4 regions of the Lysinibacillus sp. FSL W7-1291 genome follow, and region 4 is predicted to be linked to each of the others. Evidence: riboswitches for the same ligand, from Rfam matches in the RefSeq annotation. Region 4 holds a riboswitch; each other region holds the start of a gene.
What was found. A riboswitch is a leader RNA that binds a small molecule or an ion and turns the genes downstream of it on or off. The one in region 4 is predicted to bind S-adenosylmethionine.

Region 1 (7,612 bases), 1.3 Mb from region 4:
TTTTAAATAGGCATGGGCAATCGGCTTTACATAAGAATTCAACACCGTTGTATTCGTTCTTTCATACTCACGATATTCTTTAATGGTTTCACTTGAAAGTGTGATATACACCTCAGGCCAAATTTTTAAAATTTCCTCTTTTAGCTGTTGTTCATGAATAGGGTTTTTATAGCCGTGAATGAATGAAATGGCAATCGCCTCAACACCCAATTTTTTAAATTTACGAACGATTTCATCGACTTCTTCGGTGTTAAGCGCTTTCATAATATTTCCTTTAAAATCGATGCGTTCATCCATTTCCTGTCGTAAGTAACGTTCTACAAATGGTTGTGGCTTTTTATATTTAAAGTTATATAAGTCCGGTCGATTCCCACGTGCAATTTCTATGACGTCACGGAAGCCTTTAGTTGTAATTAACCCAACTACGCCCCCTTTTCTTTCCGTTAATGTATTGATAATAACCGTTGAACCATGAATAAATGATTCAATCAGAGATTCTTCTGTAACATGTCGTCCTAATACATTTAATATGCCATCCTCAAAGTGACCAGGTGTTGTATGTCCCTTATCAAAATGAAGATTTCCTTTTTCATCTGTGAAAACTAAGTCGGTAAAAGTACCGCCAATATCTGTTGCGATTTTCAAGACTGCATCCCTCCGTGTTCCTATTATCGGAACAGTGTTCCGAATTAGAATTAAGTAAATTATATTTAAAAGAAAAAGAAAATTCAATGTATTTTTTAAATAAAAATTCATTTGACAATTAATCTGCGTTGTAAAAATCCGCTCTATCTTTCCAAAATCAGAGAACTATTAATAAAAAATGCCAAACACATTTATATAAGGAAAGTTCTCATGATTTTTTTGCAACATAAAAAAGATCCTAGTTTTCACTAGAATCTTAAAATCTTTTAAAAAAAATTAATTTTTATGAATTTTCACTCATGTAGTAGATGAAGAAATCAACTAAAATTTCACATTTATGCCATGCTTGAATTATAGATAGACGATGAGTCGTGCGGAAAATAAATAGTAGTTCTCTTCCAAATTATGCAGAGAGCATCTAGGAACCAAGTTTTCCCCTTTATCCATTAAAAAAAGCTGCCCATTTAAGTTGGGCAGCTTTAAAGAAGTTATTAGAATAATCCTACCGCATGGCCTTCATTATCAACATTCATGCGAAGGGCAGCTGGAGTTTTAGGTAGTCCTGGCATGGTCATAATATCGCCTGTCAGACAAACGAGGAAGCCTGCACCAAGCTTTGGAATAACTTCACGAATTGTGATCGTAAAGCCTTCTGGTCGACCGAGTAAACTTGGTTGGTCGGATAAAGAATACTGTGTTTTCGCCATACAAACTGGCAGAGAGTCCCAGCCAAATTTTTCGATTTGAGCAATTTGTTTTTTGGCTTGATCAGTGAATTGTACATCTTTTCCGCCATATACCTTTTGCACAATCGTACGCACTTTTTCTTCAATGGACTCCGTTACATCATATAAAGGAGAGAAGTTGTTTTCTTCTTCAAGCACAGCTAATACTTGTTCAGCTAGCGCTAATCCGCCTTTCCCGCCCTCTTCCCAGACATTTGTACGGGCAATACGAACTTGATTTTCCTGACACCAGTTCAGAACAGCCTCTAGCTCCGCCTCTGAGTCTGTAATAAAACGATTTAACGCAATAATCGGTTCAACACCAAATGTACGTACCGTATCAACATGCTTAGCTAAGTTTTCAATTCCTTGTAGCAGGGCATTCACATTTTCGTCAACAAGTGCCGTTTTCGGTACACCACCATGCATTTTTAAGGCACGAATCGTTGCTACGATAACGACTGCACTTGGTTTAAAGCCCGCTTTACGTGCTTTAATATTCATAAATTTTTCAGCACCTAAATCGGAGCCAAAGCCCGCTTCTGTTACGACAATGTCCGCTAGCTTGCGAGCAGTTTGTGTCGCCATAATGGAATTACAGCCGTGGGCAATATTAGCAAATGGACCACCATGTATAATAGCTGGTGTTCCTTCTAATGTTTGAACTAAGTTTGGCTTGAAGGCATCTTTCAATAATAATGTTAAGGCACCTTCTACTTGTAAATCACGTACAAAGACAGGCTCACGCTCAAATGTATAGCCAACCACGATACTAGCTATGCGTTCACGTAAATCCTCAATACTTGTCGCTAAACAGAACACCGCCATAATTTCGGAGGCCACTGTAATATCAAAGCCGTCCTCGCGCGGCATGCCCTGAACAGGGCCACCTAATCCCACAACTACTTTACGAAGGGCACGATCATTTAAGTCCATCACACGCTTCCAAATAATGCGTCGTGGATCAATGTTTAATGCATTTCCTTGATGGATATGATTATCAATGAATGCGGATAAAGCATTGTTGGCTGTTGTAATCGCATGAAGGTCGCCAGTGAAATGTAAATTAATATCCTCCATTGGTACAACCTGTGCGTAGCCGCCGCCAGTTGCCCCGCCTTTTACGCCCATAACTGGACCCAATGACGGTTCACGTAAAGCGACCATTACTTTCTTATTTAATTGATGAAGAGCATCTGCTAGTCCTACAGTAACCGTCGACTTCCCTTCACCTGCTGGTGTTGGACTAATAGCTGAAACTAGCACAACCTTTGCGTCCTCACCCTGAGCTGTAATTTTTAAAGGATCAATTTTTGCTTTGTAGCGTCCATACTGCTCAAGAGCATCCTCTGGAATACCCGCAGCATTGGCAATTTCCGTAATCGGTTTGATTACTGCTTGACTAGCGATTTCTAAATCTGATAATGGTTGATTTTTCGTTGTCATTTGGCATCCTACTTTCTATGTTGTTCATTTCCATTATAGTCTTAATTGTGAAAAAAAAGAAAGCCAGATACACAAGCATTTCGACAATCAATTGACATCTTTGTTCAATTCATGTATGTTCTAAGAGAAAATGCAATTTTTCACATTTTCTCAATGATAGCACAACTTAGTTAACTTTATTTTACATTCAAGCGCATTGGAGGCGAATGCTTATGCAACAGGGGATCGTAAAGTGGTTCAATAATGAAAAGGGTTATGGCTTTATTGAATGTGATGATGGAGAAGATGTATTTGTACATTTTACGGGCATCCAGGAGGAAGGCTTCCGTACACTTGAAGAAGGTCAGAAGGTGTCATTTGATGTTGTGGAAGGCAATCGAGGACCCCAGGCATCAAATGTTGTAAAATTATAAGCTCCAAAATTGAAAGTGGATGAGGTAGATGAATAGTGCTCAATCCGCTTTTTGACATGTTTGCACATAAAAATCCACTTCAACTGTTGAAGTGGATTTTTAATTTATCTATTAATCCAATAAAAAGCACCTGGACAAACTAATGTTTCCTTTGTTCGGTGTGGATCTTTCAATGTTACACCGATGGGTCCTTCTTTTAAATGCCCTAGCGTCATGGCAGATGCTGCCGCCTCCTCATAAAAATCCAAGCGCATATTTGGTAGCTGTAGTGACACAAATTGCTCATGCTGCTCAGAATCAGGTAGCTGTAATACCTTTTGCCAAAGCTGAACCGTCTCCTCCACATCCTTGACAAAAAACTGAATAGATTCCATTGTGATGGCTTGATTTTCATCGATTGCACCACTAGCTTTTAATTGTGCCAAACGTTCCTCATCTTCATCTGCCCATTCAATTAAGAATGGAAAATCCAATGAAAGATTGGGCATGCCAAAATGCAATAGCTTCCATTCTAGTGTCGTGCCATCTGGTCTTGTTCGGCTACAAGCATCGGGACCATATACTTCAAAGCCCAATGCACGCAATCGTTGACCCTCGTCTTCAATATTTTTGGTGCGCAAGGCAATTCGTGAAAATCCTTGGCGCTCACGATCACGTTTAAACGTATAATGTAGGGAATAAGGGTACAAAGCCGCTTGCTCAAATAAATCACGATCATAAATAGCGATTTGTTCAATATAGCTTAAGCCAAAATAGCTTAGCGTATTATAAGTCCCCCACATCGTGTGTTGACCACCGTTCACTGTACGGACATTTCGTTTATTGAAGAAAACCTTTATATTTTCTGGTGATTCTACTTGATGTACCAGATGATCAAAATATAAAGTCATGGCAATTCCCCTTTCTTTCCCCCATTAGCTTTACCTGGATGTTTAATTGATTTAAAATTTACTTAAGAAAAGGAGTTACTATATGGTATGAAAAAAAGTGCAATTTACCTACTAACTCCGTTAACTAATTTATGACTAACTATAAAGAGGTGATTTGAATGACAGATCAAGTAGCTGCTTTTAAATTGGCATTAGGTAACTATCCTACAGGTGTAACGGTTGTGACAGCATGTCATGAAACGAATCCAATTGGCTTAACAGTCAATTCTTTTGCATCTGTTTCCATTGACCCACTACTTATTTTATGGTCACTTGATAAAAAATCTCAGCTCCATTCTTACTTTATGGGTGCGGAAAAATTCGCTGTCAATATTTTAGCGAGTAATCAAGAGCATTTATGTACATTATTTGCAAGTAAAGTCCCGGATCGCTTTGCTCAAGCTAAATGGTCTACTTCTACTTTTGGGCTACCGATTTTACATGATACAGCAGCTATTTTACAATGTAAATCATTTCAGCAAATAGATGCAGGCGATCATACTATTTTTATTGGGCAAGTGCTAGACATTACAAATTCTCAAAAAGAACCCCTTCTCTATCATCGTCGTCATATCGGTCCAATTCCAAAAAGCTTTTATAGCTAATTTCCATAAAAAAGAGCCACTTGTAAGCAATGGAAACCATGCTTATTAGTGGCCTTTTCACATCGTTCAACTGAAATGAGCATTATTTCTTCTGTGGAAATCTCTGCTTTTCAAGCCTATTAATTTGCACAATCACACCATCTTGAATCGTAATATTCACTTCACCAAATTCAAGATTTTGAATTGCCTTAGCAATTGCCTCTAATTTTTTATCATCTACCTTTGCCGATTGAGCCATACGATACACCCCCTCTTTATTCTCCTAGTTGTACAAAAGAGGCCAACGCATCAAACCGATTGATAGCCCCTCCTATCTCTCAGACACCATCTGTTGGACTTGGCACCTATCTTCTCGGTTGCCGAGGCTTCATGGGGCCAAGTCCCTCCACCTCTCTTGATAAGAGTACTGCGTTTCTTGAAAATAATTCTATAATTCTGTTAACCGAATGTCAATATAAAATATTAGAAAACCTAGTTGAATACTTTGTAATAGCATCCTCTCTGTTACAATTCACTCATAATCCTATCGTATTGTATGCTATGTCAGTCTATCTAACCACAATGGCAAAGAAAAAACTGTGTAGAAGTATGACCTTCTCCACAGTTCATCACGTTATTCCCTATGCAAACATTCCATTAAAGTTTGTGCTGTCTGTTGCTTGCCCATCACCTTAATTGGTTGTCCCTCAGCAGGCACGATCCAATGAGGCTCATCCCCGCCATATAAAGACTGCGAGCTATTTGCAACCATAAATTGAGCATGCGCGGCTTCCATACGCAGTCTTGCACGAGCGAGTAAAAAATCCTCATCATTTGTAGCTTCTAGCTTAAAGCCCACTAGCGTTACATTCGGTTGCCAGCCCTTGATTTGCCCTAATACTTTTGGTGCCTTTTTAAAATGGATAATAGGTGGTTCGTCAGAAGGCATTTTCCCCGCTTCCTCCATTAAATTACCGGATTGATCATAAACCTTGTCAATAACCCAATCGGAGCCAGCAGCAGCCATAATAACAATATCGACTTGTTGTAGCTGAACCGCATGACGTACCTTTTCTCCTAAATCCTCAATACCTTCAAATTTTACCAATGTCATTTTGTCGTGATTTGCTGGAAGCTGTGCAAAGTAGCCATGCATATATATTACATTCGCACCCTTAGCCAATGCGGCCTCTGCTAAATAACAGCCCATTGTCCCTTTTGATAAATTCGTGTGCCCTCGTACACGATCCCATTTTTCAAGTGTTCCCCCACTTGTAATGAGTACGGTTTTGCCTTGTAATGTCCCCATACACTCACCTATTTTCTACAATATATACAAATACTATTTTAACGTAATGTAAGGATGTGCTTCAATAGCCACAATCATAGCGTACTATTTTGCTCTTTTAACCAAGCACTTAATATTTCCGCAAATTTCTTAGTAACAGGGGAAGCGTGGTGCTTCATCGCAATTCCAATGGTACGGTAGCCTCCTTGCTTTAGCGGGATTGCTTTTAACGTTGATGGTAAATGTTGAATGACCAATTGAGGCAAAATACTAATGCCTAAATGATGGGAAATCATTGAAAGAATCCCTACCTCCTCAGAAAGCTCAAAGCGAATATGGGGCTTTACATGATATTGCTCCAACAGTACCTTTACATCATTTGTCCCTTTATAGGAAGTCATGATAAAAGGCATATCTTCTAGGTCAACAATATCAATTTCTGTCTTATGAAATAAAGGGCTTTTATCTGAAACAATACATAATAAAGGGTCTTGTTGTAATTCCATAAATTGATATTGCTCTGATTTTTGACCATTCAAGAATCCTACTTCGACTTCCCCACTTAACAGCCATTGTTCAATTTCGTAATAATCTCCCTCTCGTAACTCTACTTGTATACCTGGAAATTGATGATCCATAATACGAACAATTTCTGGCATCCAATTCGAGGAAATACTTGAAATAACGCCAATTCGAACTTTCCCGCGTGTTACACCCAGTATATGGGCCGCTTCCTGCTGCAATAATTCCTGGGCATCCAGAACCTGACGCATCGCCCTTAGCATGGTCTGCCCCTCACTCGTCAGTGTTACACCTGCACGACTTCGATGAATGAGAGCAAAGCCAAATTCTTTTTCTAAACTAGACACGGCATGGCTCACAGCAGACTGCGTTAGTCCTAGTGCATCCGCTGCTTTTGTAAAGCTTGCTACCTCTGCCACCTTTGTTAAAATCTCATATTTAACTAAGCTCATCCGTCATCCCTCTATATACATGAATTTTTTTAATCCTATTCATTATAAACATTCGTTTTACTAATCACAATACAAGATATATAGTAAATTTTAGTATAAAAACTGTTTTAGTACACAGATGGTAGGTGAACATAATGAGTATCCAAGGAAAAGCAAATGTATTGATGGTTATTGTCACAATGTTTTGGGGACTATCTTATACCTTTATGGTCATGGGGCTTGAAACATTGGCAGTTTATAATGTGGTGGCATTGCGTTGTATCATTGCATTTTTCGTAGCAGGACTTATTTTTTATAAACGGATAATCAAAGTAAATGGTAAAACATTAAAATATGCGGCTATTCAAGGATTTTTATTATTCATTGTGTTCGCGTTAAGTTTATTTGGTTTACAGTCTACTTCTGCCTCAAATGCAGGCTTTATTTTAAGCCTAACCGTAGTATTAGTGCCGATTTTCAGCAGTTTCATTGAAAAAAAATTACCATCGAGAGCCGTTAGCTTTGCGGTCATTTGCACGATGATTGGTATTACAGTCTTAACAGCACATGGCTCATTCACCTTCCATAAAGGGGATTTATTAGTAGCCATTGCAGCACTATGCTATTCC
Region 2 (7,612 bases), 690 kb from region 4:
TTTCCGTTGCAGGCTACTTGCTTTCCTGTGGGCGAGCGCTGAGCCGCTTCCTCCGTGCAGGGGCTCGCCTGTCTCGTTATCCCATGGGAGTCAAGTAGCCTTCCACTCCAACCCACAAAAATGGTACCTTTTTAGCAAAGGTTTTCAAATAAAGTGAAGGTGTTTGCTACTTATTTTATGGAGGATGATTGTCATTCATCACTTCTCCATATTGAAAATAAGAGCCTATCCCCTCTAAGAATACAGATAATGGGCTATTTGATCGCTATACTACTATGAAAAAAAGTAAAGACACTTTGCAGAATGGTTGATTGGAGTGGAGCCAGCGTCACTCCTAGGGGATTTAGCGTCACAGATGAGACCCTGGAGCGAGCGTAAGTGAGTGAAGCGACTCATCGGACGCCCCCTGGAAAGGGCGCTGGCGGAACGGAAATCAACCTTTCACCTTGCAAATTTGCTTTTTCTGCCGTTGACATCATCTTTTTTCAACAACATGAAAGAAAGCTCTTCAGAGAGCTTTCTTTGTGTTGTTCTCCAAATTCAATTATAAAGGGGTGAATCATCAATGGGTAACTTAACACATGTCTATACGTTACAAACTATTTCTTATGTGATTCAATCAACGAACAAGCAGCAGTTTAATAGTGATTTCTATACACTTTTCATCGTAATGAGTGGCAGCGGAAAGCTAGAAATAGATCATAACACCATTCATCTTAGTGAAGAAAAGTGCATATCGATTCCTCCTAATAACACGGCTAATATACGCATTCAAAACGAGCACCTTTGTTTTTATCAATTACAGTTCAACATTGTCCATCTTAGCAATAAACAGACTACTACTAGCCCTTTTACGCGTGTCAAAGAGCAACGTCTTCTCCCCTTTTCGCAATGTCGTAGACTGCTAGAAGCCATTTATCAGAACCGTCTAGCGGAGGATGAGCACACCATCTTTGAGCAGCATGTACACTTTCAAGAGCTGATGTTATTGCTCTTACATCAAACAATACCCAAGCTGGTGCAAAAAAATGATCGTCAATCTGTTGAGCAATCCATTAACTATTTGCATAAACATTTTGAAAAAGAGTGGACTGTCGAGCAGTTGGCAGAGCTAGCTGATGTTCCAAGATGGAATTATACCCGTATGTTCAAAGAGATTACAGGGCAAATCCCTCTTCACTATTTAAATAACATTCGCATTGAAAAAGCCAAGCAATTATTAATGACAACAAATGATCGGGTATTTGAAATTAGTCAGTCTATCGGATTTAATAATGAGTATTATTTCAATCGTCGTTTTAAAGAACATGTCGGCATCTCTCCAGGACAATATCGAAGAAACCAAAGCAGCAATCTACGTGTATTTGCACCATTCTTAGAAGATTTCTTTGTCGCCCTTGGGATTACACCAATTGCTCAATTCAGTCATCCAAAATGGGGAAAACAAGACTATTTAGGTCTACAAGAAGTGCCTGATATCGATGTACAAAATGGAGAAATGGATCGACTCCTTCACTATAAACCAACATTAATTATGCTAGATGCAGGTATAGAGCGATGGGAATCCTGTCATCATTTAAATGAAGTAGCTCCCATCTGTCATATCTCACATCCTGGAGAGAACTGGCAGTCTACTTTGTTTAAGATTGCTGATTTAACAGGAAAAACCGCCTTGATGCAAGACGTGATCCTACAATATGAGGATAAGGTACAGCAAGCAAAAGGAATTCTTAGTAAATCCGTTTATGGGCAAAGTGTGGCATTTCTTCGCATTTCAGCCATTGGCATTACTCTATATGCGGGTCCTGAATGTGGCTATACGGGGCCAATTTTATATCGTGACCTCGGTTTAATGCCACATCCACTTGTCTGGAGTATTCCGCACAATCAACGTAAAGCACCACTGACATTTGATCAATTGCTGCAATTAGATGCGGATCATTTATTTATTACTTTTGATAAACAACATTCCATTTACGAGAACGAGGAGCGTACGATTTTAAAAACTTCTATGTGGAAAAATCTAGCTGCAGTTAAAACCAACTGTGTATATGAAGTGGATTTTTTAACATGGATGAATTACGGTATTCTGTCTCATAGTAAAAAAATTGATGATGTCTTACATGTTCTCGGCTAAAAGAGGAAGCTCACTTTGGCTTCCTTTTTAAATGATTAGGACAGACATTGCACTGCAAAATAACACCTAAAGACGTTTAGCTACATAAGATAAGATATCAGCTATAGGATAGGAGGAATTACATTGTATTACAATCCTTATCCGTACTTTGTTCATCCTTATCATTACCCAACGTCGCCACTTGCCCAGCAGCTTGCCGTTAGACCTATTCCTCAACATTTAGCAATGCCGAACACTACCCCCTTTCCACCTGTCGACACACATAAATTAAAAATGTCAGCTACACGGATAAAGGCGATCATGCAACAGGCTCAATTGCTTACGGATAAAATTGATAGCTCTCAACAATTTGCACATGATCTAATGAATGCTGCACAGCTTTCAAATAAAACAGAGGTTGATAAATTAATCACATCAACAGGCATTACGATGAAATTTGATGCAAATTATACACCAGACAATTTCAGAATACGTCTTATGGATAATGGTTGTTGTGGCATAACCATAAATTTAAGTTGGTAAAAAAATTTACCCTTATATCTCTATCGAACTTGTAAACTATAAAATTCTATGCTAAAGTGTTTTTATTATTATTTCTGAAAATTCTTATATCACTTTTCTTATCGAGAGAGACGGAGGGATTGGCCCGATGAAGTCTCAGCAACCAGCTCAACAGTATGGTGCTAATTCCAATTGGCAAAATTTTAAGCCTGAAAGATGAGAAGAAGAACTACCGTTGCTTATTCTGGAGTCCTCTTCTAAGGGGACTCTTTTTTATGTTCTACTAATTTTAACAGAAAGCAGTGAAATCAATGTCAAACCAACTTTTACAAGCATTACAATTATTAAAATCAAAACAATGGGTTGATTTAACACATACATTCGGCCCTAATTCCCCACATTTTTTTATGTTTGAAGATGCTAAATTTGAAACATTATTCTCTCATGATGACGGGTTCTTCGCACAACAATTCACGTTCCCAGGACAATATGGCACACATATCGACCCACCCATTCATTTTGTGCGAGACTCCCGCTATCTAGAAGAATTAGAACTAAAAGAACTAGTTCTTCCTCTTGTCGTTATTGATAAATCACGAGAAGCTGCTAGCAATCATGACTTCTCGCTAAGTGTGCAAGATATTTTTGATTTTGAAGCACAACATGGAGTAATTGAAGCAGGTACCTTTGTAGCGCTACGTACGGATTGGAGTAAGCGCTGGCCAGATAAAGAGGCATTTAGTAACCAAGATATGGATGGACATAACCATATACCAGGCTGGGGCTTAGAGGCATTACAATTTTTATTGAAGGAACGTCAAATAAGTGCACTTGGCCATGAAACATTTGATACTGATTCAGCCGCTGATTTTCACAAAAATGGTAAGCTAGATGGCGAATACTTCGTGCTTGAACAAAACATCTATCAAATTGAGTTGATGACGAACTTGGACAAGCTACCTGCGAAGGGGGCAATTATCTTCAATATCGTCCCTAAGCCTGAAAAGGCATCTGGATTCCCTGTACGCTCATTTGCTATTTTGCCATAACACAAAGGTCTGTACGATTCATATGTTGAATCATACAGACCTTTATTTTCGTATATTTCTTTTTTTGAATAGATAGTAAACGATGAGCATTACGAGGCCAAACAATAGGATGAGATAAATACTATAATGGGATAAATAATAACCAACAAACCGCCACTTCTCCCCAAGCATCCTCCCTAACGTTATAAATGTGAAAGTCCAGATAAATGCCCCTGTATAGGCAAAAAAAGCAAACTTTCTATATGGATAATTATTAATTGCCGCAATATAGGCTGTCAGATGTCGTACACCAGGTATAAAATAGCCTATTAATAATAAAGTTGGCCCAATTTTAGTAAACAGTTGTTTTGTAAAATCAATTTTTTGCTCCGTAATATGAATTTTGGGTCCATATTTCTGCAATAATGGTAAGCCAAAACGATAGCCGATATAGTAGCTTAAGGTAATACCGCCAACTGCACCAATCATTGCACTTACTAAAGCGGGAATGTGTTCAAGGCTTTCTATATAAACGCTGTAGCCAACATATGTTAGAAAGACCTCATCAGGAAGTGGCAACCCAACAATGCCTCCAATTAGGATCACGATAATACCCAAATACCCGTAATGTTCAATTAGAGATTGCACATGATGTGCCATATAACATCCCACCCAAAATTTATTAAAACGCATTGATTAACAAGTTCCTTCAATAGATCTAAGAGAACCTGAGGCATCGACTTTAAGACCTTCAGCAGCTTTATATCATTTGAAACTGCCGTAAAGCAAAGTCAATACCACCTTCAGTGGAACTCTTTGTAACAAAATTCGCAACTGCTTTTAGAGCTGCACTACCATTTCCCATAGCAATACCTAGCCCTACATGCTCTAACATATCAATATCATTATCCCCATCTCCAAAAGCAATAGCATTTTCAGGATCAATGTTAAAATGGTCTAGTACCGCTTTAACAGCTATCGATTTGGCAACATCCTGCTGTAATACATTCACAATATAAGGATGCCATCGCTGCCAAAATATATGCGGAAATTGGCTAGCATATCTTTTTTCAGCCTCCTCATCTGCATATAGACACATGAGAAAAACTTCTTCATCCACAATTTTTTCATTCACAACCGGAAAATTTCGTAAAGATAGAGTTGCCTGCATCGCATTGAAAGCAGCTGGATGCTGAATGCCATTCATCGATAGTTGCTCTGTAAAAAATGTGAGGCTATGCTGCTGTTCACGTGCAAAAGCTTGTACATTTTGAATTATGTATGATTAAATCCTTGTGTTTCACATATGCCCCATTTGCTGTAATAAAGGTTTCAATCCCCAGCGCTTGTATCTCCTGACACATCGATAAAGGTCTTCCTGTAGCCGCTACAAGGTGAATTCCTCTCTCCTGCAAAAGTTGAATGGCCTGCTTTGTGCTTTCTTCCACACAGCCATCCTCGTAATTAATCAGTGTTCCATCCACATCAAAAAATATGATATTATAATTCATCTTAAGCCGCCTTTATAAAACAGTACTTTAGAATCACAAACATTTAATTCATTCCTTATACTTAATGAAAAGTATGAAAGTATTTTGACAAACTTTCAGTAAACTCTACAACTTACATTAACAGCACCGATAAATACTATTACAAGCATAGATTTAATGACAATTAACTATAAAACAGATGAATATTTTTATTTTAATAATTCTAAAGGAGTATACCAAAGAACACAGAATTGTTAAAATAAAAGATATCTACTTAAATACATTGAACGATAAACATTTACGTATAAATAGAGCAAAAGAAACAAAATTTTAGAGCCTGCAAAGGAGTTGATTCTTATGGCATTTAACATTTACTACTATGAAAGTAGTGTAGATTGTAAATTTTGCAAAAAGCATTTTACAACTTATAAAGTACGCCCTAATCGATATAAAATCATCGAGGAGCAAACAGATTTCATGCCTGTTTATGATGGCTTAAATCCTTTGCTGTATGAGGTTGCTGTTTGTCCCCATTGCGGCTATGCCTACCATAAGTCTATGACACGGACATATGGACCTTTCATGCAACTCATTGATGAAATTTACATTAAAGAGCTCCAGAAGCCGATGGATATTTGTCAGGAACGTACAATCGATGATGCCATTGTCAGTTTTAAGCTTGCTTATTTGGTATCACGTGCTTCCATGGAGGAATCCCTTTTAATGGCGAATTTCGCCTTGAAAATTGCTTGGCTTTATCGTTTAAAAACCGATGAGGAATCCGAAAAGCGTTACCTTTTTGCAGCTAGAGACTTTTATAGTAAATCCTTTGCATCCAATCAGGAGGGTGGAGAAAGAATCCAGTTTTTACATGCTGAATTAAGCCTTCGACTCGGTGATATTGTAGAAGCTAAAAAAGGATTCTCACGTTTAATTGCCGATCGAAATGTATCACCAAAATATCGAAAGCTTGCGCGTAATCGTTGGGAAAATTATAAATATGACGAACAACCTATAACAGTTAATGAAATCATTAATTGATTTGACGAGGAGAGGACTAGTTATGTTGCTATTCCATAAAAGAATTGATGTGAGAGAAGAGGACATATTTTCAGAGTTACATCATTTTTTATTAAGAAAAAATAATCGCTACTTAACAAACGATGAGATAGTCGCTTTAACAGGAGTGTCACCTGAACTCCTTTACAAATGGGTAAAAGCAGGAAAGTTAAAAAAGTCCATTTTCCCTAATTTAGGAGCGCCCTGTGAACGATGTGGACAAATTACACAAGCTAAAATTTGTGTGAGCTGCTCCTCCTCCATTGTTGGTACATTAAAGCAAGAAGAAAAGGATCGTGCATGGTTCAATCAAATTCAACGTAACCATGTTAGAGCAAGCACCTATCACTATAAATAATGATAAACATCTCCACTTTACAAATGGAGATGTTTTATGTTGTTGAAAAAAGGTGATTCACTAGCAGAAAAAGAACCCTTGGCAAGGTAGTTTTGTTTCCAACGCTATGGAGCAACTCCACTTTACAAACGGGGATGTTTTTTTGCCAATATAGGCAAATTTAAACAAAATTTAAACAAACTCTTCCTAAGCTTTAAACTTCGTTCCTTATAATAAGTATCAATATAAGAAGAAGGGCTGATTATTAATGAAAAAAGATAGGAAACGTAAGGTTTTATTAAGTATTGCACTGACAAGTTTAATGGCACTAAACGGAGTAACTAGTGTCTCTGCGGCTGTCACTGCAAATGAAGAACAGCTCAATATTGAACTTAATTCAACAGTCAAACAGGTTAGGTCTTCTAATGAAACGTTATTAGATTGGAAAAAATGGGTAAACGATCATGCCTATAGCCTGTCCTCCATTCAACCTGAAACATTTAATGGACAAAAAATTCCATCTAGTGAATTTGAGGATTTAGAGATGCTAAAGCCATTATTACATGATAAGCGCATTGTCTTTTTAGGAGAGAGCTCTCATGGTGTTGCACAATTTAATCTAGCTAAAACACGTTTAATACAATTTTTACATCAAGAAATGGGCTATAATGTTCTCGCTTTTGAAAGTGGCATGGGAAATGTGATGAACGCCCAAGGAAAAATTGACAAACAAGCGGCTCTACAAACAATGAAGGATGGTATTTTCGGTGTATGGTGGACAAAAGAAACCCTTCCTCTGTTTGAATACGCCAAAACAACTTATACAACAAAGCAACCCCTTGTTCTCACGGGCTTTGATATTCAACAGCAAGGGGCATTTACGAATGGAGATTGGCTGCACAATCCCCAATTAGCTCAACAATTCAGTGAAGCAGAGAAACAACTCGCTGAATGGAGCTCAGGAAAAGATTTAAAGGGCTATCAAAAAGAAAAGGCAACAATTATCAATGTGTATAAACAAGTAAAGGCACAAGTACAGTTAAAAGAAAAAGAGTTGCAA
Region 3 (7,612 bases), 1.4 Mb from region 4:
GAGCCACTAGCACAAGAAAAATATTTAGTGAAAAATGCTAAGAAGATTGCTGTATTAGCTGCAGGCTTAGCAGCACAACGCTTTGGTGCGAAGCTTGATCAGGAGCAAGAGGTATTAGTGAATATTGCTAATATCGCTAACCAATTATTTGCAATGGAGTCAGCTGTCTTACGTACAGAAAAGGCAATTGCTCGTGATGGCGCTGAAAAAGCACAGCAGAAATTGCTATACACGCAAATCTTCTGCCAAGAAGCATTCACAGAAATCGAAAAAGAAGCAAAAGACACAATTCTTGCTTCAGCAGATGGCGATGCAGCACGTATGACATTATCTGCACTTCGTAAATTAACACGCAATAATCCTTATAACTTAATTGCGAAGAAACGTGAAGCTTCTGTTAAACTAATCGAAGCTGAAAAATATATTGTTTAATAGCATACACTTTCACTTAGCTATCTGTAAGAGGATAGCTAGGTTTTTTTATGAGAGATGGATAGAAGCGTGAAACTGACGGATAGAACAGCTAGATTGACGGATAAAATGGAGAAAGTGATGAATAGAACAGCAAAACGGATGGATAGGCTTACGAAAATGAGAGAAGTTCCACCATTCGAAACAATTATGATGGTATACTACAGAAAAAGACAGTAGAGGAGCATTTTAATGACGATTCAATTTATCCATTATCCGAAATGTACGACATGTAAAAAAGCACAAAAGTGGTTAAATGATCATGAGGTTTCCTATGAAGAGGTACACATTGTAGAGCAATCGCCAACAAAGGATGAAATAAAAGCCATTTGGCAAGCCAGTGGACTGCCTTTGAAGAAATTTTTTAATACATCGGGTATGAAATATCGTGAGCTTGGTTTAAAGGACAGGCTAGCGGAAATGACTGAAGATGAGCAGCTGGAGCTACTTGCTTCTGATGGGATGTTAATCAAACGTCCAATCGTAACGGATGGCCAAAAAGTAACGCTAGGGTTTAAAGAATCAGATTTTGAGCAAACTTGGAAATAGCCGTATTTAAACAGGATCGAACGACTCTTCTAACCGAGATAAAGTCACTGGCAGATGTCACAAATTTTTAACAGAGATGTATTTCAAGTAACTTGAAAAAATTGTGGACTGCAATTAAGCTGGCACGTAATTGAATCTTGTTTTTATAGGAGAAGTATGGCACACTGAAAGTGAATATATTACATATTTATGGAGGGGTTTTTTGCATGAGCACACCTAAAGACTTACGTTATTCTGAAGAACATGAATGGGTAAAAACAGAAGATGGAAAAGTACGTATTGGTATTACTCACTTCGCACAATCTGAATTAGGAGATATCGTTTTCGTTGAGCTTCCACAAGTTGGCGACGAAATCAAAACAGATGATCCATTCGGTAGCGTAGAATCAGTTAAAACTGTTTCTGAATTGTATGCACCAATCTCAGGTACTGTAGTTGAAGTAAATGCAGATTTAGAAGATAGCCCAGAATTCGTTAATGAATCACCATATGAAAAAGCATGGATGATCGTTGTGGAGCCTGCTGATGCATCAGAAGTTGAAAAACTAATGACAGCAGAGCAATACGAAGAAATGATCGCTGAATAAGACAAGCTATAATCGAAAAACGTCGGAAACTACCGGCGTTTTTTGTTATATAATGACTTATAAGTGGGTATGTCTAAATGGAGGTGGCGTAATGTTCGAGGGAAAATGCTTAATAGTAGAAGGACGCTCAGATAAGCTACAAATTGAGCCAATTTTAAATGAGAATGTTACAATACTATGTACGAATGGTACAATTGGTGTGCATCAATTAGAAGAGCTGCTTGATCCCTATGAGAGCTGTGAGCTATTTACTTTTTTTGATGCAGATACTTCAGGCGATAAGCTACGTGCATTAATGGACAGACATTATCCAGAGGCAGAGCATTTACGTACAATGCCAACCTATAAGGAAGTAGAGACGACACCAAGAAAAGTGTTAGCGATGATATTACTGCGTGCACATTTTTCAATCCATAATGAATATATTTTGTAAGGTTGCGTGAGGAAATGGAAGAATGGTCAAAAGAGCAGTGGGAAACGGCTAAACAGTCGGGACAGAAAGCTGCATTTTATTTATATACACCGATGTGTGGAACGTGTGCAGTGGCATCTAAAATGATGGCCATTATTGAACAATTACTGCCACAGCTACCAATAGGTAAAGCGAATATAAATTTTTTAGAGCATGTTGCTGTTGAGCATCAAATTGAAAGTGTTCCGTGTTTACTTGTTAGTGATGGCGGAAAAGTGACAGATAAGATTTATGCTTTTCAATCCGTACCATTTTTATACGAATTGTTAAAAAAATCAATTGACTGAACTTTACTAGCGTGGTAAAGTATCAAATATATTACTAAAACATTAAATATATCGAACTCTTATAAAGAGTGGCGGAGGGAAGTGCCCTATGAAGCCCGGCAACCATCACAAAGTGAAAAGGTGCCAAATCACTCAAAGATTTTTCTTTGAAAGATGAGAGAACGGTTTAACGTTATTATACGTGACCCCTTCTACTTGTCTGTGAGTGAAGGGGTTTTCTATATGAGAAAAGGAGTATTCGCTATGATCCAGCTTCAAAATATTACGAAGAAATACAAAACAGCAAATGGCGAATTAACGGCAGTCAAAGACGTCAACCTTACCATCAATAAAGGTGAAATTTTTGGCATTATCGGCTATAGTGGCGCTGGTAAGAGTACCATGATTCGTTTATTAAACGGTTTAGAGAAACCGACAACAGGAACAGTAACGGTGAACAGTCAAGAGTTTTCATCGATTAAAGGGCAAAAGCTTAGAGCAGCTAGACAAAAGGTAAGTATGATTTTCCAACATTTCAATTTACTTTGGTCTAGAACAGTTGCCGAAAATATTGCATTTCCTCTAGAAATAGCAGGTGTTTCAAAGGCTCAACGTGAAGCACGAGTAAAGGAATTAATTGCACTTGTTGGTCTAGAGGGACGTGACAAGGCGTATCCATCCCAGCTTTCTGGTGGACAAAAGCAGCGTGTAGGGATTGCCCGTGCATTAGCGAATAATCCAGAGGTTTTACTATGTGATGAGGCGACTTCCGCACTCGATCCTGAAACGACGGATGCCATTCTTGATTTACTCGTTGATATCAATGAACGTTTAGGCTTAACAATCGTTTTGATTACACATGAAATGCATGTCATCCGCAAAATTTGTCATCGTGTAGCGGTCATGGAGGCAGGCGAAATAGTGGAACGTGGTGAGGTATTGCAAGTTTTCCAAGCACCACAAGCGGCTATTACTAAAAAATTCGTATCTCAGATTACAGATACAAAGGAAACACAGGATACGGTGGCACAAATCAAAACAAATTATCCAACTGGACAACTTGTCAAACTGATTTTTGTTGGTGAAAAGACCGAGCAGCCGGTTATCTCACATCTTGTGAAACAATTTGATGTAGAAGTAAGCATTGTTCATGGTAATATTTCGCAAACGAAAAACGGTGCATACGGTACACTGATTGTGCAAATTGATGGCTCGAAAACAAATGTGGCTGAAGCCCTTCGTTATTTAAATACAGTCGAAGTACAAACGGAGGTGATCGCAAATGCTAACTAATCTTTTTCCAAACGTAGACTGGGAAAATATGTGGCAAGCTATGTATGAAACATTGTACATGACGGCAATTTCTACAGTTGTCACATTTATTCTTGGGTTAGTCATTGGGATCGTTCTATTTTTAACAAGCCCTAATCAGCTATGGGCTAATAAAATGGTTAACTTTTTAACGGGTTCAATCGTTAATATTTTCCGCTCCATCCCATTTATCGTGTTAATTATTTTATTAATTCCATTTACGAAATTCTTACTTGGTACGATTCGGGGTGCAAATGCGGCATTACCTGCTCTAATTATTGGTGCAGCCCCGTTCTACGCTCGTATGGTATTGATTGCGTTACGTGAAATAGATAAAGGTGTCATTGAAGCAGCCCGTTCAATGGGGGCAAAAACATCCACAATTATTTGGAAAGTACTGATCCCTGAATCTTTACCAGCACTAATTTCAGGGATTACTGTAACGGCTGTTGCCCTCGTTGGTTATACTGCAATGGCAGGGATTATCGGTGCAGGTGGTCTTGGTAACTTAGCTTTCCTAGACGGCTTCCAACGAAATCGCCAAGATGTGACATTAATGGCAACTATTTTGATCTTAGTAGTTGTATTTATCATTCAATGGATTGGTGATCTCATAACGGTGAAGATCGATAAACGTTAGTAAGACTAAAAGAGGTTAATCCGGTTCTAACCGCTAACATATTTGAAACAAATAAAAGGGAGTGTCATAAATGAAAAAGTTATTAGCAGGATTATTTTTATCTATACTTGTACTAGCATTAGCAGCTTGTGGTACAGATAAAAAAGAAGATGCCAATTCAGCATCTGATCAAACAGATAGTAAAGACAATGTAACATTAAAAGTAGGTGCTTCTAATACACCACACGCAGTCATCCTAGATAAAGCAAAACCAATTTTAGCTAAAGAAGGCATTGATCTTAAAGTTGAAACTTATACAGATTATGTTCTTCCAAACCAAGATCTAGATTCAAAAACACTTGATGCAAACTATTTCCAACATATTCCATACTTGGAGCTACAAATTAAAGATAATGGCTATGATTTCGTGAATGCTGGTGGCGTTCATATTGAACCAATCGGTATTTACTCAAAAAAATATAAAACTTTAGAAGATCTGCCTGAAGGCGCAACAATCTTACTTTCTAACTCAGTATCAGACCACGGTCGTATGCTATCATTACTGGAAGCTAAAGGCTTAATTAAATTAAAAGAAGGTATTGATAAAACGGCAGCAGAAATAAAGGATATTGAAGAAAATCCTAAAAACTTTAAATTCGATGCGAATACTGCACCAGAAATGCTCGTACAAATGTATGAAAATGATGAGGGCGATGCAGTACTTATCAACTCTAACTTTGCGATCGATAATGGTTTAAATCCAATCGAAGATGCTATTTCTCTTGAAGACAAAGAATCTCCATATGTGAATATCATCGCAGTACGTGCAGGCGACGAAACAAGACCAGAAATTAAAAAATTATTAGAAGTATTAACTTCTAAAGAAATCCAAGACTTCATTTTAGAAGAATGGAAAGGTGCAGTAGTACCAGTACAATAATTCAAAGGGTAAGTGAGTGATCTAACTCGCTTACTTTTTTAATAGCCCCCTCAAGTATCGCTTATTAATGGTACTTGAGGGGGTTATTTTTATTGCAATTATTAAAAAGTTGATTTATCAACTATTAACATCAATCAGTGTTGTTTTTAATCAAATTATTTTAGAGTTAGAAAGTAATTCTGAAATTATTTGTTAAATAGGATGAACATTATTGCACAAATATTATTAAATTACATAAAATGTAGGTGTTTATGATTATATTTTATAATTGTTTAGAAATTGTTTAGTTATAATTAGTACTATATAAATGTTTATGAAGTTTTTTTGAGTTAAATTTATTTTTTTAATCTATTTTGACTAGAAAAATCATACGTAAGTATGTAGCGATGAAAGGAGTCTGTACAGTACGATGATGAGAAGTGACAAATTACTTTGCAGAATGCTTGCCATGAATAACTATGGTCAAACGAAGCTGTAACGAAAAGAACGATGACAATGGACTACTAGATTAGATAAAGGAGTAATTTTTTATGACAATTGAAACGACATCATTAAGCAAAGCTTTATCAAAAAAAATCCACACAAAAAAAGCTACAATTGGGGTTATTGGACTTGGCTATGTAGGGTTACCATTTGCAGTGGAAATGGTTCGAAGTGGGTTTCAGGTGATAGGCTTTGATAAAAACCAAGATAAAATCATGCAGTTACAAAATGGTCATAGTTATATCGCTGATCTACCTAAAGAAAATATACAGCAAATGATAAAGAGTAATCAATTTGAGCCAACGAATGATTTTTCTAAGCTTTCACAAGTGGATGTCGTTATGATTTGTGTGCCTACACCTACTTCTGCAGAAGGAACTCCCGATATTTCATATATAAAAGAGGCAACACATACCATCGGACAATATATCAAGACGAATGGGTTAGTTATTCTTGAAAGTACAACGTATCCTGGGACAACAGAAGAAATTGTCCAGCCTATTTTAGAAGATTATGGTTTTGCGATTGGTCAAAATTTATTTTTAGCCTATTCACCAGAACGTGTGGATCCAGGAAATATCAACTTTTCCGTATCGAATACGCCTAAAGTGGTTGGTGGAATAACCGCAGCATGCTTAGAAGTATCAAAGGTCTTTTATGAAACAGTCATTCATACCAATGTTTGTCCTGTTTCAAGCCCAAGAGTGGCTGAGATGGAGAAATTGCTGGAAAATACATTTCGTCAAATTAATATTGCCCTTGTCAACGAGTTAAGTCAGATTTGCTACAAAATGGATATCGATATTTGGGAAGTCATTCATGCAGCTTCTACAAAGCCATATGGTTTTATGCCATTTACACCTGGACCAGGAGTAGGAGGGCATTGTATTCCAGTCGATCCTAAATACTTATTGTGGGCAGGACAACAACACGGGATCTCGGCAACGCTAATTGAAGCGGCAGATAAAGTCAATGATTCCATGCCTCATTTTGTTGTGAACAGATTAGAAAACTACTTACGTCTACAAAGAAAAGAGCTGTGTAAGGCAAACATTGTTGTCATTGGCGTTACTTATAAGCCCAATATAAATGATTCACGTGAATCTCCAGCACTTCGTGTTATTCAACAACTACTAGATAATCAGTGTCAGTTAAAGATTATCGATCCTTTTATTGAAACCTTTTCTGTAGAGCAAGCTCTTGTCAAGACGGACCTACTAACAGTAGAAATAATCCAACAGGCAGACGCAGTATTAATTTTAACGAATCATTCAGATATTGATTACTCTTTAATTGACCAACAGGCTTCTTTAATTTTTGATACACGAAATACCCATTTTCTGTTTAAAAATAAAAATTATTACAAATTATAAGGAGAATTCATGGGAAATGAAACAACTTAAACTATGTGGTCTGCTCATTCTACTGTTGTTAGCAGGCTGTCAATCTACTCCTAAAGAAACGATTCACCCAGTTGATTCTACCATAGACGTCAAAAAATCTGATGGTACTATGAGTGACTTAATCAGTCATGCCAATATAGTTGTGCCAAAGGTTGCCTTAACATTTAATGGCTTCGCAGATAATGAAACGATGGAGTTATTACTGACAAAATTAGATGAATCGAATATGAAAGCAACCTTTTTTCTAGAGGGGATGCGTGTTGCTCAGGAGCCAGAGCTTGTTAAAGAAATATTAAAAAGGGGACATGAGGTGCAAAATGGTACATTGACATTTCCAGATGTATCAATTTTAGATTATGACCAAACGTATGAAGAAATCGTTTTAACCAATCAAATTTTTAAAGAGCATTTAGGTTATACACCACAATTTGTTCGTAGTCGCTCAGGTGATGTTACCGATAATATGCGCTTAGCAGCAGCGGCACTAAATATGAAGGCCGTTATTGGATTA
Region 4 (7,612 bases):
AGATCCCTTGACCTACCGTTCCAAATCCTAAAATCGCTGCCTTTATAGTTGCCATTTCTGTTATTCCCTCCAACTTACATTCCGCAGTTTCATCAAAGCTAATTTCTCCATGGGGTTGTGTCATGATAATTGGACACCCACCGCAAGCTTTAGCTAATTACTCTTCTTTGTACGAGTTTCGCTATTTTAGTATGTGTTGGAACACATACAAATTCAAATAATTCTAAATTTATCTTAAAGAAAATTGTAACGCAAATACATACTTAGCACAAGAAAAATCTTTCTAGGAAGGACATTTGTTTTCTCTAGATGTGCAAAAGAAATCGGTTTCATTCCCTTTATTATACGTTTTTTTAGTTGATCTATAAGATTTGAACAAAAATTGACTATTTCCATTTAAATATATGAATGTCTTTCTTCTATTATATATGTATGCTTGGACACCCATCATCTTGTTACTATTTTAATGACCTCTAAAGAAAAAACTCATTCCCTGTAGCAGCAGAGAATGAGCTTTAATATATGGGGGATTTCAACTTGCTTTTGAAAGCAATTGATAACGATAATGTGTTAAAGCTTGTTGAACAAGACTAATTTCTTCTTCTGTAAAATTTGGTATTGCATACGTACGTTTCACTAATTGAAATGTACCGTATTTTAAGTAAAGCTCTGTTGCAGGAAGTGCAATATGGCTCACACCGTAATGTTCATATGCCTCAAAAACTTCCTTTACAGTATAGCCCTCCTCTTCAGCCACAACATACTCTTGAAATGCTGTATGACCAAAGACTTGCTTCCATTTTTTATCGACTGATGTAAGTAAGTGTTGAATGGATTGATTGTTGACAAAGACATGACCTTCATTCAGCTCATAAATTAGATAGGATGCAATGTTTTGTGCACTATAGATATTACCCATTTTAAACACTCCTTTATCATCAGTTTTTTTGGAAGAGCAGTCACTGGCTATGCGACCACTCTTCTTCTATATATTCAAAAGTGGGGGGAGCACTTTTGAAAACATTTACCTTATAACAAGAATTTTCGTATTCTTAACTTATTCCCTAGTATATAACACGGAATTAATTAAGTCAATAATACACATAAAAATACTTGGTATTATTTTTAAAAAAGTTCTGATAATTGATGGATTTTATACTTGGTTGATGTAGCAACGTTTGACGCAATGCCAAATGAGGCAATTCGAATGAGAAAATACGTAAACTCTACAACATCCTCCCTTGCGTTCTAAAACTTAAGCTTCTACAGTTTGTTCAGTTGTTGTGGCAAGCGTAATGGCTTGTTCTAAATCAGCAATAATATCCTCTACTGCCTCTAAACCGATGGATAAGCGAATGAGCGACTCGGTTACGCCAGCTTGAATTAATTCATCTGTTGATAATTGCTGATGTGTAGTAGATGCTGGGTGAATAATGAGCGATTTGGCATCCCCTACATTTGCTACATGTGAAAACAGCTTCACGCTATCAATTAGCTTTCGACCAGCCTCACGTCCACCTTTAATGCCAAATGTAAGCACAGAACCGAAGCCATTTTTCAAGTATTTTTTCGCCAAATCATGTGTCGCAAAATCTTCTAGGCCATTATAGTTTACATACTCCACAGATGGGTGGTTTCGTAAATATTCAGCAACTGCCAACGCATTTTCATTGTGTTTAGGGATACGCAAATGAAGCGTTTCTAAACCTTGTAGTAAATTAAACGCTGCGTCAGCACTTAATGTTGGACCGAAGTCACGTAACAACTGTACGCGTAGCTTCGTAGCAAAAGCAGCAGAAGCTGTATCAATTCCGTAACGTAATCCATGGTAAGAAGCATCTGGTTCCGTAAATCCAGGGAATCGTCCACTAGTCCAATCAAACTTACCAGCGTCTACAACAACCCCACCTAAAGTTGTACCATGACCACCTATCCATTTAGTTGCGGAGTGAACAACAATATCTGCACCGTATTCAATTGGTGTGGAACCATAAGGAGAAGCAAATGTACTATCGATAATTAATGGTAAACTGTTATCATGTGCAATCTTAGCTACTGCTTCAATATCTAAAACTTTTAAACTTGGATTACCATAAATTTCAGCGAAGACAGCTTTCGTTTTATCGGTAATCGCAGCCTTAAAATTCTCTGGGTTTGTTTCATCTACAAAAATTGTTTTAATGCCATACTTCGGTAATGTGTTAGCCAATAAATTATACGTACCACCATATAAAGAACTACCTGCTACTATTTCATCGCCTGCTCCAGCTAGATTTAAAATGGAAAATGCGATAGCTGCTGCACCAGATGAAAGTGCTACTGCTGCTGTTCCACCTTCCAATAAGGCCACACGCTTTTCAAAAACATCCACTGTCGGATTTGTAATCCGTGTGTAAATGTTCCCCGCTTCCTCTAAGGCAAAAAGACGTTGCGCATGAGCAGTGTCCTTAAATACGAAAGCAGTTGAGCGATAGACAGGAACTGTTCTAGAGCCCGTCACTGGGTCTGGCTCTTGACCACCATGTAACAGCAATGTTTCTGGTTTAAAATTTGTCATTGTGTACCTCCAATTATTTTTTTACGATGGTACCGGAGATGAGGAGGATTTATGTGTAGAAAACAAAACCCTCTCCTGTTAAGAAGAGGGTTGCGGTTGCAAGTTTTCCTCCCCTTATCTGCCAGATCCAAGTAAGAATCTGTAGGAATTAGCACCTTAGTAAGTTCATCACTTACTGGTTGCTGGGCATCATAGGGCCTATCCCTCCGCCGCTCTTGATAAGAGTATGAGATTCAATTTCCATCGTTGTAACACAGTATAAACATAGAGTTTTTTTCTGTCAATATGTAAATTTTATTTTTTCCGAAACTTCTGTCAGCTCTTATACGTAATATGAACGCATACACTAATTTAGAAAAAAATTTGAAAGGAGTATTTTTATGGTAAAAGCCGTGATCATTTTTCTCTTAGTTGGATATTTAATTGGCTGTATTCACGGCTCTAAAGTGGCACAATTTTTATCGGGGGTTGATTTAAAAAAAGCTGGCCATGGCAATGCAGGTGCCTCTAATGCTACACTTTCCCTCGGCTGGAAATATGGCGTTTTAGTAGCCCTAATCGATATTGGCAAAGGCGTTGTAGCTATTATCGGTGCACACTTTTATTTAGCAGATGCTCCGCATTTAACCGAAGGAGAAATATGGCTCCTGACCTACATTATTGCTGCAGGGGTTATTTTGGGTCATAATTTCCCATTTTATATGGGCTTCAATGGTGGGAAAGGAACTGCCTCTATTATTGGAATTCTACTTGCTGTAGATTGGAAGATTGGTTTATTTGCACTTATTTTATTTGTCATTTTATCCTTTGCAACTAACTATTTAATTGTCGGTGTTCTAGAGTTTTATCTCGTCTTTTGTACGGCAACATATTTATGGATTCCTGGAATTGGCCCAACTATAATTGCTGTCCTTCTTTTTGGCATAGCTATTATCCTGCACATCGAAAATATCCAACGATTAGCGAAGGGTACAGAGCCTAAAGTAACGTCTGCATTTAAGAAAAAGAAATAATATTACAATGGATATTTTTGTATTTTTTATGACCGTATATTTTCTCTTTATCTACTTATATCGCTGTAAAAAGCAGCTATTCTGCATACTTATTTTTTTACAATAAAATAGACAAGTTCTTATCTTAATAAAACATTTTACTAACCGATGTTATGGATAATAATCGTCATATTTATCGTAGAAAGGATGAGAAAATATGTCTTCACCCAATCAAACAGCTACGAAACGGAATTTAAAGCCACTATGGATTGGCTTGGCCTTTGCTTTACTAATCATCATTACTTTTTTACCTAATAACGGTGACTTACCGATTGCTGGACAACGAGCTTTAGCCATCTTAGCATTCGCAGTCATCCTATGGGTAACAGAGGCCGTGTCCTATCCCGTTAGCTCAGCCATGATCATTGCACTTGTAACTGTTCTACTAGGGCTCGCTCCATCAATGGACGATCCTGCTACAGAATTAGGAACTGCTGGCGCTTTAAAATTATCCTTAAGTGGATTTAGTAATTCCGCTGTCGCATTAGTAGCAGCAGCTCTTTTTTTAGCAGCAGCCATGCAAATTACCAACTTACATAAACGGCTTGCTCTCTGGATCCTTTCACTTGTAGGAACAAAAACAAAAGCTATCGTATTCGGCGCCATTTTAGTTTCTATAGCCCTCGCTTTTTTTGTTCCTTCTGCCACAGCACGTGCAGGCGCAGTCGTACCAATATTGCTAGGGATGGTCGCAGCATTTGGTTTACCACGCGATAGTCGACTCGCCGCTTTACTTGTTATTACTTCGGTACAAGCCGTTTCCATTTGGAATATCGGTATCAAGACAGCAGCAGCTCAAAATATGGTCGCTTTAAACTTTATTCAGGAACAATTTAATGTGGATATCTCCTGGGGTGCTTGGTTGCTCTATGCTGCCCCCTTCTCAATCATTATGTCTGTAGCTCTATTTTTCATTATGATCGCTTTAATTAAGCCTGAGACTAGCAATATCGAAGGTGGTAAAGAGGTCATCAAAAAACAGCTTTCAGAGCTTGGCCCATTGAAGGCTCCTGAAATTCGCTTAATCATAACATCAATCGTTTTGCTATTTTTCTGGGCAACTGAAGGGAAATTGCATCCCTTTGACACAACTACAGTCACAATTATTGCCATCGCTATTTTATTAATGCCTAAAATCGGTGTTTATTCATGGAAGGAAGTTGAACCTCATATCCCGTGGGGGACAATTATCGTCTTTGCCGTAGGTATTATGCTAGGAACCATTTTACTTAAGACGGAAGGTGCATCATGGTTATCCGATAAAGTATTTGGTTCACTTGGGCTAGATACGATGCCAATACTAGCAACCATCGCACTCGTAACATTATTTAATATTTTAATTCATTTAGGCTTTGCAAGTGCAACAAGCTTAGCCTCTGCACTGATACCTGTATTCATCGTACTAGCCTCTACATTAACAACGAATGTTGATCAAGTTGGCTTTGTCATCGTGCAACAATTCGTCATAAGTTTTGGCTTCCTATTACCAATTAGCGCACCACAAAATATGCTTGCCTATGGGACAGGAGCATTTACAACAAAGGATTTCTTGAAATCTGGTATTCCATTAACGATTATCGGCTTCCTTCTAATTCTTCTGTTCTCAGCTACTTATTGGAAATGGATTGGATTATTATAAAACTCTAATATGCTCACAACAAAAAGCCTTGAAGCACAATTGTCCTTCAAGGCTTTAATGATGGTATTTTATTGTTTCGTAAACGCAGGGTCCTTCATTGTCCCACTTTTTGCATAATGAACATGCCATGACAGTGCTTTTTCTAGATCGTGTGGCGTATGATGTCCACCAGTCGCCTCATTGGCATCATTATAATACTGCCATAGTTGCTCACGATAATCGGGGTGTGCACAATTATCAATGATAAGCGCCGCTCGCTCTTTCGGGGCAAGCCCACGTAAATCAGCTACACCCTGCTCAGTTACGATGACATCCACATCATGCTCAGTATGGTCCACATGTGAAACCATAGGGACAATACTTGAAATGTTGCCACCTTTAGCATACGATTTCGTCACAAAAATCCCTAGACGTGCATTACGTGCAAAGTCACCAGACCCTCCAATGCCATTCATCATCTTTGTACCAGAAACATGTGTTGAATTAACATTGCCGTATATATCAACTTCCAATGCTGTATTCACTGAAATAAGTCCGAGTCGACGAATAATTTCTGGTTGATTGGAAATTTCTTGTGGACGTAATACTAATTTATCAGCATACTTTTCAAAGTTCCCATAAACACGGTTTCCTACTTGCTCTGAAAGGGTAATAGAAGTAGCGGAAGCGAAATTTACTTTCCCTGCATCGATTAATTCAAATACTGCATCCTGTAGAACTTCTGAATAAACTTCTAAGTTCTCGAACTCAGAATCTTTAAAGCCTAACAATACGGCGTTTGCTACCGAGCCTACTCCTGATTGAATTGGTCGCAAGCTCGTTGTTAAGCGACCTACTTTAATCTCTTCACGTAGGAAATTTAATAAATGATTCGCCATTACATCTGTCTCCCCATCAGCAGGAACAATTGTTGATGGCGCATCTAATATATCTGAAATAACGATGCCCTTTACTTTATCTAAATCTAGCGGAATCCCAATTATACCAAGACGATCAGACACATTTTGCAAAGGAATTGGATCACGCTTACCTTGTGGCGCAGGTACGAAAATATCATGCACTCCCTCTAATGCATCAAGCTGTGCTACATTTAATTCAATGATGATTTGGTCTGCTTCTTGTACAAAAATCGGAGAGTTACCAACTGAAGTTGTAGGAATTAATAAGCCGTCTTCTGTAATGGCAGCAGCTTCAATAATCGCGAAATCAATAGGACCTATAATACCTTGGCGAACAAGTTCAGCATTATGAGAAAGATGGGCATCTACAAATGTGATATCACCGCTATTGATTTTATTACGAATACCAGCATCTGCTTGGAAAGGGCCTCGTTTACGAATGACACCTGCTTCTGCTAAATATTGGTCTACTTCAGGACCAAGTGATGCACCTGTAAAGACATCTACTTGAAATTTCTCTTTTTTAGCTTTCTCTACAAGTGCAAGAGGTACGACTTTTACATCGCCAGCACGTGTGAATCCACTCATCCCTAATACCATACCATCTTTAATCCAAGATGCTGCTTCTTCTGCTGTTACAATCTTGCTCCGCAATTGTTCATGGCGAAGCTTTTTCGCTAACTTTTCTTCCATTCCTTATTCCCCCATCCCACTATATTTTTGTTCAACTTGCATATTTGGTTCCATTAAATGTGTGACATTCGTCAGAAGCTATATCTTTATCCAAATAATGTTGCATCAGATAAACACTAACATCCGTTGAATAAAGAAATTGTATTTTTTGGTAGCACAACCAAATAAACAGTCGCTTCAATAATTTTAAACTATTTAGAATATTTAATCTATATTAAATGAAATATTTTACTTTACGAGATAATTTCTACATTTGTAAACTATTTAAATATAACTATCTATCTTTTTTTCATTCGATTTTGGCGACAAAGCGTGCTATGCTCTTGATATAAAGCACGCATAAAGGAGAGAGTTTTTAAATGGTTAAAGAATTATTACGCAATCATTCATCGGTACGTATTTATGATGGACAACCAATTTCAAAGGAAATCATCGAAGATTTGATCGCAACAGCACAAATGGCTGCAACATCCCATTTTGTGCAGGCCTATAGTGTTATATGGGTAACAGATGCAGATAAAAAAGAAAAATTAGGTTTACTCTCTGGTAACCCACGTCAATATGAAACTTCAGGTGGTGCATTTGTCTTCTGCGTCGATTTCAAGCGTCTTCAAATGGCAGGAAAATTAGAGGGAGTAGACATTGTGGCTGATTCAGCTGAAAATGTCCTTGTTGGTGTCGCAGATGTTTCATTGTTTGCACAGAATTTTGTTATTGCAGCAGAGTCAATGGGGTATGGAATTTGCTATATTGGAGGAGTACGAAATAAACC

Region 1: another riboswitch for S-adenosylmethionine. It lies ahead of NST76_RS08265 (YezD family protein); the one in region 4 lies ahead of NST76_RS01905 (O-acetylhomoserine aminocarboxypropyltransferase/cysteine synthase family protein).
Region 2: another riboswitch for S-adenosylmethionine. It lies ahead of NST76_RS20755 (cyclase family protein); the one in region 4 lies ahead of NST76_RS01905 (O-acetylhomoserine aminocarboxypropyltransferase/cysteine synthase family protein).
Region 3: another riboswitch for S-adenosylmethionine. It lies ahead of NST76_RS17415 (methionine ABC transporter ATP-binding protein); the one in region 4 lies ahead of NST76_RS01905 (O-acetylhomoserine aminocarboxypropyltransferase/cysteine synthase family protein).

The regions. Positions count from the first base shown of each region.
Region 1 is NZ_CP151994.1:1,730,794-1,738,405, reverse strand. Features, by position in the region: gene NST76_RS08290 (hydantoinase/oxoprolinase family protein) at 1-645, opposite strand, end outside; gene NST76_RS08285 (formate--tetrahydrofolate ligase) at 1,137-2,816, opposite strand; gene NST76_RS08280 (cold-shock protein) at 3,029-3,229, shown strand; gene NST76_RS08275 (VOC family protein) at 3,334-4,119, opposite strand; gene NST76_RS08270 (flavin reductase family protein) at 4,278-4,763, shown strand; gene NST76_RS08265 (YezD family protein) at 4,846-5,001, opposite strand; SAM riboswitch class I at 5,071-5,167, opposite strand; gene NST76_RS08260 (phosphopantothenoylcysteine decarboxylase) at 5,377-6,051, opposite strand; gene NST76_RS08255 (LysR family transcriptional regulator) at 6,126-7,004, opposite strand; gene NST76_RS08250 (DMT family transporter) at 7,139-7,612, shown strand, end outside.
Region 2 is NZ_CP151994.1:4,263,593-4,271,204, forward strand. Features, by position in the region: gene NST76_RS20745 (helix-turn-helix domain-containing protein) at 566-2,137, shown strand; gene NST76_RS20750 (hypothetical protein) at 2,261-2,659, shown strand; SAM riboswitch class I at 2,755-2,861, shown strand; gene NST76_RS20755 (cyclase family protein) at 2,950-3,687, shown strand; gene NST76_RS20760 (DedA family protein) at 3,730-4,326, opposite strand; partial or broken gene NST76_RS20765 (Cof-type HAD-IIB family hydrolase) at 4,427-5,177, opposite strand; gene NST76_RS20770 (DUF2225 domain-containing protein) at 5,514-6,197, shown strand; gene NST76_RS20775 (hypothetical protein) at 6,220-6,573, shown strand; gene NST76_RS20780 (erythromycin esterase family protein) at 6,821-7,612, shown strand, end outside.
Region 3 is NZ_CP151994.1:3,580,761-3,588,372, reverse strand. Features, by position in the region: gene NST76_RS17440 (acyl-CoA dehydrogenase family protein) at 1-432, shown strand, start outside; gene NST76_RS17435 (arsenate reductase family protein) at 664-1,020, shown strand; gene gcvH (glycine cleavage system protein GcvH) at 1,227-1,607, shown strand; gene NST76_RS17425 (TOPRIM domain-containing protein) at 1,699-2,040, shown strand; gene NST76_RS17420 (thioredoxin family protein) at 2,055-2,366, shown strand; SAM riboswitch class I at 2,423-2,526, shown strand; gene NST76_RS17415 (methionine ABC transporter ATP-binding protein) at 2,610-3,638, shown strand; gene NST76_RS17410 (methionine ABC transporter permease) at 3,628-4,296, shown strand; gene NST76_RS17405 (MetQ/NlpA family ABC transporter substrate-binding protein) at 4,367-5,215, shown strand; gene NST76_RS17400 (nucleotide sugar dehydrogenase) at 5,746-7,071, shown strand; gene NST76_RS17395 (polysaccharide deacetylase family protein) at 7,088-7,612, shown strand, end outside.
Region 4 is NZ_CP151994.1:387,715-395,326, reverse strand. Features, by position in the region: gene NST76_RS01915 (homoserine dehydrogenase) at 1-55, opposite strand, end outside; gene NST76_RS01910 (hypothetical protein) at 533-919, opposite strand; gene NST76_RS01905 (O-acetylhomoserine aminocarboxypropyltransferase/cysteine synthase family protein) at 1,256-2,557, opposite strand; SAM riboswitch class I at 2,669-2,782, opposite strand; gene NST76_RS01900 (glycerol-3-phosphate acyltransferase) at 2,938-3,570, shown strand; gene NST76_RS01895 (DASS family sodium-coupled anion symporter) at 3,767-5,248, shown strand; gene NST76_RS01890 (succinate CoA transferase) at 5,317-6,840, opposite strand; gene chrR (class II chromate reductase ChrR) at 7,200-7,612, shown strand, end outside.